DNA from 2 places in the Robertmurraya sp. genome. Region 2 is predicted to be linked to the other one. Evidence: riboswitches for the same ligand, from Rfam matches in the RefSeq annotation. Region 2 holds a riboswitch; the other holds the start of a gene.

Region 1 (4,386 bases), on a different contig from region 2:
GCTGCACAAGAAATAGACCAACTGGAATGACTCCAAGCAGCGAGTGTAATCTTCGATAAAAAAACTCTCGGTTTCCTGCCATGAACTTTACCCCCCTTAAAAATTAAACGGAATGACTAAAATAATATCCGTTTTTTTACAATAATTTTTACAATTATGTGACATGTTCATTTTACTCCCAACATGAAAGAGCGTCAAGAAAACGGATACATAAAATGCTCTATATATACAAAATATTTTTAATATATTGATATCACTATTAACGCTTATGTATAAACATTTTACAGCGCTTTCTTTTATATTGATATAACAATTAATGTAAAAATTTTTTAAATCAGTTTTTTTTGTTTTCATGCGTATTTCCCCGGAAAATGTATATAATAGAATAATAGAAAGTGGGGGACATGTTTTGAGTGAATTGAAATTAGAACAACCTATTTCGGCCACAGATCCTGCACTTGTTCCAGCCTTTGGATATGAATTACTAAGAGAAGTGCTTCTTCCAGACATTCTTGGAAGAGAAACAGCTTCTATTTTATACTGGGCAGGTAAGGCTTTAGCCAGAAAGTACCCTTTGCAGTCGGTCGAAGAAATTATTACTTTTTTCCAACAGGCAGGTTGGGGCACACTACAAATTAAATCTGAAAAAAAGAATGAGCTTGAGTTTGAATTATCGAGTGACTTAATCAAAAATCGCTTTAAAGAGTTTCCAGAATGTCACTTCCAATTGGAAGCAGGATTCTTGGCTCAACAAATGGAAGAACAACAACAGGTAATTACTGAAACGTATGAACACCCGAAGAAAAAGCTCGCTACGGTTTCCTTCACTGTACGTTGGGATAGAAAAGATTCTATTGAATAGTACGTAAAAAGCTTTCATATTTTTTATGAAAGCTTTTTAGTTTTATCTTTTTTCTTCAAGTCATTGTTTTATGCCTTAACAGATTTTCCGGACAACTCAAATGCTTCGTGAAGCGCTTCAACTGCTTTCAGCATTTGTGCTTCCTCTATTACTGTAGAAACCTTAATTTCAGAGGTACTTACCATCTTTACCTGAATCCCCCCTGCGGCTAGAACTTCAAACATTTCTGCTGCAACCCCAGGATTAGAAATCATCCCTGAACCTACAATCGACACTTTTGCAAGGTTTGGCTCTGCTTCTATACTTTCATATTTCAAGGAATCTTTATTAGCCTGAAGAACAGCCATGGTTTCTTCCAAATCTGTGCTTTTAATTGAAAAAGATAAATTTGTCGTTGATTCATTCGTCATACTTTGAATAATAATATCAACGTTTAAATGATTTTTTGCTAAGATGGTGAAAATCGTTGACAGATTCGTCAATCCATTTGGAAGGCCTAAAACACTCACTCTCGTAATTTCATCTTCAAAGGCAACACCTCGTACAACTAAACTTTGTTCCATTGATACTTCCTCCTCGATTATCGTTCCATTTTCTCGCTCCATACTTGACCGTACTTCAAGTGGGACTGCATAATTTTTTGCATATTCAACGGCCCTTGGATGCAACACTCCCGCACCTAAGTTAGCTAACTCTAACATTTCATCGTAAGAAACAGACTTAAGCTTTCTTGCCTCTTTCACATAACGTGGATCTGTTGTAAATACACCTGTTACATCGGTATAAATATCACATTTATCAGCTTTCAGTGCGGCCGCTAATGCCACTGCTGTTGTATCAGACCCTCCTCTACCAAGAGTTGACACCGCTCCATCAATGGCAATTCCTTGAAAGCCGGCTACGACAACTATTTTCCCTTTATGTAGCTCTGTTTGGATTTTAGTTGTATTAATGTGTAAAATCCTAGCATTTCCATGAACTGCCTCCGTTTCAATTCCTGCTTGCCAACCAGTAAAGGATATTGCTTCATAGCCTTTTTCTATTAACACCATCGACAATAATGCGATGGTCACTTGCTCACCTGTCGTAAGAAGCATATCCATTTCACGTTTATTTGGACGGCTTGAGATTTGATTTGCTAGTCCCACTAATTCGTCAGTTGTTTTCCCCATTGCAGACACAACGACCACTACGTCGTTCCCTCGCATCTTTTCTTCAATTACTCGATCGGCCACATGCTTAATACGATCTACATTTCCTACCGATGTACCACCAAACTTTTGGACAACCAATCCCATATTTACCCCTACTTTCTTTTCATCTCTTTCATGGGCTTTTTTTGAAAATACAAAAAAGCCATGAGAGATATCTCATGGCTGCGTGAATGAACGTACATAAATACGGACTTATACACAGTGAGATAGCTCTCCAAGACATACAGTCTTGACAATCCAGTATTTATTCAACACAGGACCAGCAGATATGGCAATTCAGAGACCTATCCACTTCGGCGAACATCCCCTTTCACAGCTTCTCATTGAATCTCAGCATTCTCAAAGCTGGTACTATTGGTGCTCGCACCTCTACCTTCACTTAACAATTAAGTGATTAATATAAAATTTTCCTAATTATAGCACAGCCTTCTGGTGTCTACAATGCTATTCTTGTAATTTTTTCATTAACAGATCTACTGTATTTTGTGGAAGTCCAATAGATAAAAAGTCCTCTTTGTTTGCTTCCTTCATTTTTTTTACCGACCCAAAGGCTTTTAATAATTGTTTCTTCCTTTTCTCACCGATTCCCGGAACATCATCCAAAATCGACTGAAACACGTTTTTTCCTCGAAGTTGCCTGTGAAACGTGATAGCAAATCGATGTACTTCGTCTTGAATTCTTTGGAGCAAATAAAATTCCTGGCTATTCCGTTCAAGCGGAACGACCGCTAATGGCTTCCCATACAATAGCTGTGAGGTTCTATGTTTCTCATCTTTCACGAGTCCAGTTATCGGAATGTCTAGACCAAGTTCATTTTCCAAAATATCTCTTACCGCTTCTACATGACCCTTTCCACCGTCTATCATAATCAGATCTGGAAGTGGAAGATTTTCTTTAAGCACACGAGAATATCGTCTTCTTGTTACTTCCCTCATCGATTCATAATCATCAGGACCCTTAACAGACTTAATCTTGTATTTTCGATACTCTCTTTTTGCTGCCTTTCCATCAATAAATACAACCATTGCCGAAACTGGATCTGTTCCTTGGATATTTGAATTATCAAATGCTTCAATTCGATGTGGGGTATAGATGCCTAGCTGCTCTCCTAGTTGCTCGACTGCTTTAATCGTTCTCTCTTCATCTCTCTCCACGAGCGAGAATTTTTCTTTAAGAGCAATGCTTGCATTTTTTGTAGCTAACTCTACTAGGTCCTTTTTCTGTCCACGTTTAGGCTGCAAAACCTTTGTTTGTAGAAGTTGTTCCGCTAATTCTAGGTCTACTTCATCACGTAACAAAATCTCTTTTGGTTTAAAATGACTGGATTGATCGTAAAATTGACCTAAGAACGTTAAAAATTCTTCTTCCGCTTCTCCGTAAATAGGGAACATGGAGATGTCTCTCTCAATGAGCTTGCCTTGGCGAACAAAAAATACTTGAACACACATCCACCCTTTATCAACCGAATAGCCGAACACATCTCGGTCAGTAAAATCAGTCGTTGTCATTTTTTGTTTTTCCATCGTTGCTTCTATATGGGCGATTTTATCACGGAAATCCTTTGCTCTTTCGAAATCAAGCTCTTCTGCAGCAGCTTGCATCTTTTGTGTAAGGTCTTTTTTAATGTCCTTATAACCACCATTTAAAAACTTTGTAATTTCTTCTACAAGTTCTTTGTAGGTCGATTCTTTTACTTCCTTCACACAAGGAGCCAGACATTGGCCAAGATGATAATATAAGCATACTCTATCAGGCAATGTTGAGCATTTTCTTAAAGGATAAATTCGATCCAAAAGCTTTTTGGTTTCGTTTGCAGCAGACACATTCGGGTATGGACCAAAATATTTCCCTTTGTCCTTTTTCACCTTACGGGTTGTAATCAGCCGTGGATGCCTTTCTGCAGTTAACTTAATAAAAGGATATGTTTTATCGTCCTTTAACATCACATTGTACTTAGGATCATGTTTCTTTATTAAATTTAACTCTAGAATTAGTGCTTCAATATTGGATGATGTAACGATATATTCGAAATCCTCTATTTCAGAAACAAGCCTTTGCGTTTTTCCATCGTGAGACCCAGTAAAATACGACCTGACACGGTTTTTTAATACTTTCGCTTTACCAACATATATAATTGTCCCTTGCCGATCCTTCATCAAATAACATCCAGGTTGATCAGGTAATAAGGCAAGTTTATTTTTTATCATCTCATTCAAAAGGTACACCTCCAACTACAAAACACTCTGATTGTATTATAAAGTTTTTTTGAGGGGATATATAGTAGGAGCCAACTGGAAAAGAAAAAACCA
Region 2 (4,386 bases):
GTCAATGGGAAGCAGCCTATTCCATTGGAATGACTCGGGCACAGGCCATGAGACGAATCATTCTCCCACAAGCGATAAGAGTATCTGTTCCACCACTTGGAAACTCTTTTATCAGCCTTGTAAAAGACACTTCCCTTGCTGCAACGATTACCGTTACAGAGATGTTTCAAAAAGGGCAACAGGTGGCTGCAGCGACGTACGAACCTCTTTGGCTTTATATTGAGGTAGCTTTTATTTATTTAATGTTCAGTACGGTGCTGTCCTATGCTCAATCCATGCTCGAACGTCGCTTTGACCGCAGCGTAGCAAAGTAGGAAGGGAGAGTATTGGCTATGATTAAACTAGAAAATTTATATAAAAGCTTTGGAGACATTGATGTTTTAAAAGGAATTGACTTAGCGGTTGAAAAGGGGAAAACGGCGGTTATTATTGGCCCATCTGGTTCAGGGAAAACGACCCTTTTACGCTGTCTTAATTTATTGGAGATCCCAAATCAAGGGGCGATTACAATTGGGGAAAAAGAACTTCAGTTTCAATCAGGAACGAAGTTAAAACCGACTCAAATGACCGCCTTTCGTCAACAAACGGGAATGGTTTTTCAATCGTACAACCTTTTTCCACACTTAACGGTTGTTGAGAATGTAATGGAAGGCCAAGTCGTGGTTTTAAGACGCTCAAAAGCGGAGGCCAAAAAGCGTTCTCTCGATTTACTAGCCAAGGTTGGACTAAGCGACCGTGCGGATATGTACCCGCATCAACTATCAGGAGGCCAGCAGCAACGCGTTGGGATTGCCAGAGCGATGGCGATGGATCCGAAAGTATTATTATTTGACGAACCCACCTCCGCCCTAGATCCGGAGCTTGTTGGTGAAGTATTAAAAGTCATGAAGGATCTTGCCGAAGAAGGCATGACGATGGTCGTTGTTACCCATGAAATGGAGTTCGCTAGAGATGTAGCAGACCAAGTCATATTCATGGATCAAGGACACATTGCTGAAAAAGGAACACCAGAAGAAATCTTCACCCTCTCAACGAATCCTAGAACTCAGCAGTTTCTAAACAAAGTCGTACGCTGAAGCTGACATACAAAAGGGGTAAAGTGTCCTTCTCAGAAGGACACTTTACCCCTTTTTGTCCACGAGCGGTGACAGACACCCTCCGTGGACACTTTGGCCTCATTTGTCTTTTTGTGGTGTCTGTCACCGCAATTAGTGTTAGGCTGCTTTTTTGGCTTGTGTTTTTTTGCTGTGTGCTCTGGCAACTGGACCGTAGAAGAAGATTCCACTTGCAAGAAGAGCCACTCCGAACATGAAGGTTTTGATGTCGGCTGTTCCCGCGTAGATGACCCATACCGAATATAAGGTTGCTAGTAAAGCAATGACCCCATCAAATACTTTTGATCTTGCTTGGCCTTCATACGTTTCACCTGTAATCACTAGCTTTAACTGGAATACAGCTGCAATGAAGTAAGGAACCAGGTATGATAAGGTTGCAATGTAAATAACAAAGTCAAACGCCGCAGAGATTGAATTTGAAATAGTTGAGAAGATAAATAACTGTCCTAATGAGTTTGTTATAATCATTGATAACACCGGAATACTCTTCTCGTTTTCCTTTAAGAATGAAGGTAAAAACAGACCTTGCTTGGCTGCTTGGTACGGAACCTCTGCACTAAGCATCACCCAACCAATGGTAGATCCAAATAAGCTGATTAATCCAATACCTGCTAACACTTTTCCAGAAACAGGTCCAAGCACGCTGACAATCGCATCAATCAATGGCTTGTCTGACGCAATTAACGCCTCTTGGCTTAATAAGCCCATAACTAATGTACTTACTCCAATATAAATGGCTAACGCAATGAACAACCCTAGAATCGTTGCACGCTTAACGTCAATTTGCTTTTTCGCACGTCCCGCAAAAACAACCGCGGATTCTACTCCGATAAACGCCCATAAGGTAGCAACCGCTGCATTGCTAATCTGCCCCATAAGCCCAACAGAAGCACCACTCTCATCTAGACGGGGTTCAACCATAGGAAGCATATTGGAAGCCTCAAATGCAAATAAGGCAACAATTATGAAAATGAAGAAACCTGCCACTTTAGACGCTGTTGCAATGAAGTTTAATTTCCCTGCATTTTCTAACCCACGTAAAATAATGAAGTGTGTTCCCCATAATAAAATTGAACAAACCGCAAAAGTTAAGGCATTACCGACCTTTAAAGTAAAAGAACCAACGGTAATTAACTCAGCTTGACTCGTTAAAATGGGAAAGAATGTTGATAAATAACTAGCGAATGTTGTTATGATTGCAATATTTCCTGCTAAGTTACCAATCCAATAACCCCAAGTAGCCATGAACCCGGAAAGAACAGAGCCTCTAGAATTTGGCTTAAAAAGCTCTTTCGCATAAATTTGTGGTCCACCATTTAAATTCGGCTTTCTCATTCCTAAATTCCCGAACACAAGCGCGGTTACAAGTACTCCTGCTCCTGTAAATAACCAAGCAAGAATAACCCCCGCCGGACTTGCCGCTTCTGACAGTGAACGTGGTAACATAAAGATACCCGAGCCTACCATATTTCCAACTACTAATGCAGTTAGTATCCATAAACCTAATTTAGTTTGTTTTCCCATAATAATATTCCTTTCTATTATTATTCTTCAACTCTCAAAAATAGATGTCCCTAATAGACATAAAAAAACACACCAAAACGTGAGTACAGTGTGTTTTACAGTAACCGCATCAGGCAAATGGATAGTTCAACATAGCTAACGAGCTATGACAGTCCTACACCTATTCGATGTAGTCCCAGCTACTATAGTCAGAGAATTATAGTGCTTCGGCGAAAATTCCTTTCAACTGAAATCATTGAGCTTCTCTGGCTCTCATCCAACTTACTAATATTTTTCGCAACCTCTACCTCATCTTGAGCTGATGAGGATCATATTAAATTCAAAATGCTTTACTAGAATAATTCATGAACGTATTTATGTCAATGGCATTAATTGCTATTGTACTGTACGAACATCAGAAAATGGAAAAAATACAAACTCACTTACTCCAACTATCTTTTCCTTCTTAATAAAACCAAGACCGTTTCTTGAGTCCATACTGCGAAGTCGATTGTCACCCAATACAAAATAATGCCCTTCCGGTACGAGAATAGGTCCATAATCTCCCGTTAACACACTACCTTGTTCATGAGCTTGCTCACGATTACTTTCTAAATACTCTTCGCTGTTAACCACACCATTGATTAGTAACTGATCATCCCTTATTTCGATCATATCTCCAGGCAAGCCAATAATTCTTTTTACGTAATTTTCGCCTTCTCCTTTAATAATCACAATGTCCTCACGTTCAATTTTATCTGTATTGACTTTGTTAACAAATATTTTCTCTTGATCGTGAAGCGTGGGTTCCATCGAGGCACCATCCACAATATAAGGAGCAAAGACAAATGTACGAACGACGACTACGATAGCGAAAGCAATAAACACCGATTTACCCCAGCTAATTATTTCTTGCCTCTTCTTAGTTTCTCCCATCCTATTCTGCTCCTCTTTTCTTTAATAACTTGTTTACATTTTATCATAATCACTTAATACCCTCGGTTACCAAAGCTCACTTTCAGCCCATAAATCGTTAGACAAGATTCTCCAAAAACATCTAGAAAAAGCCAAATAAAAAAGCCAGCACTAGCGCTGACTTCTAACCTATCGTTATTGTTGACTCTTCAATTTTCTATACTGATACATTTTCCACTGATAATGAATAAAACAACCGATACAAAAACCTAATAGGGCAACGGTCGCAGCAATCGCGACTAGTATCGTAAATATATACCCTACCACTGGCAGATTGAAGGCAAACCCAATAAAACCTGCCCCTAAGCATAGAATGGCAATTTTTTGATTAAACTGCTGCTGCTCCCAATCTTCTTGCAGATACTTTGATGGTTCCTTTTTTAAAAACCGCTTCGCTACCTCCATGATCGGATTTATACGAAAAATAACTCCACATGCACCCGAGAGTAGAGGAATTAATAAGATCCATTCCATATTTGTCACCCATGTAAGGATAACGGAAAGTACAATGATCGACTGGTTGACTTGCACAAGTGGCTTTGGGATCGTACGAACGTCAGATATCATCTATATCACACCTTTTTTATAGGATTAGTTGGTAATTTATTTTACCTAATATCCAGGCATTTGTATACAAATTAGCATGACTCTAATAGAACGAAAATAAAGACAAAAAAAAAAACGATTGCCCTATAGCAATCGCTTCTTTTTTATACACCCTTTTGTTGTTGTTGTTCCTTTAAGATATCACGAATTTCTGAAAGCAATTTTTCCTCAGTTGTTGGTGCCTTTA

Evidence for each region. Region 2 has a riboswitch for lysine ahead of ACGLXV_RS06530 (amino acid permease). Riboswitches for the same ligand answer to the same signal wherever they lie in the genome.
Region 1: another riboswitch for lysine. It lies ahead of ACGLXV_RS02160 (aspartate kinase); the one in region 2 lies ahead of ACGLXV_RS06530 (amino acid permease).

What each region holds. Positions count from the first base shown of each region.
Region 1 covers NZ_JAKFCQ010000025.1:73,667-78,052, forward strand. The annotation lists gene ACGLXV_RS02150 (succinate dehydrogenase cytochrome b558 subunit) at 1-82, opposite strand, end outside; gene ACGLXV_RS02155 (YslB family protein) at 410-862, shown strand; gene ACGLXV_RS02160 (aspartate kinase) at 931-2,160, opposite strand; lysine riboswitch at 2,276-2,456, opposite strand; gene uvrC (excinuclease ABC subunit UvrC) at 2,521-4,293, opposite strand.
Region 2 covers NZ_JAKFCQ010000054.1:105-4,490, reverse strand. The annotation lists gene ACGLXV_RS06540 (amino acid ABC transporter permease) at 1-314, shown strand, start outside; gene ACGLXV_RS06535 (amino acid ABC transporter ATP-binding protein) at 333-1,076, shown strand; gene ACGLXV_RS06530 (amino acid permease) at 1,215-2,639, opposite strand; lysine riboswitch at 2,754-2,933, opposite strand; gene lepB (signal peptidase I) at 3,015-3,554, opposite strand; gene ACGLXV_RS06520 (DUF4395 domain-containing protein) at 3,729-4,160, opposite strand; partial or broken gene ACGLXV_RS06515 (MscL family protein) at 4,304-4,386, opposite strand, start outside.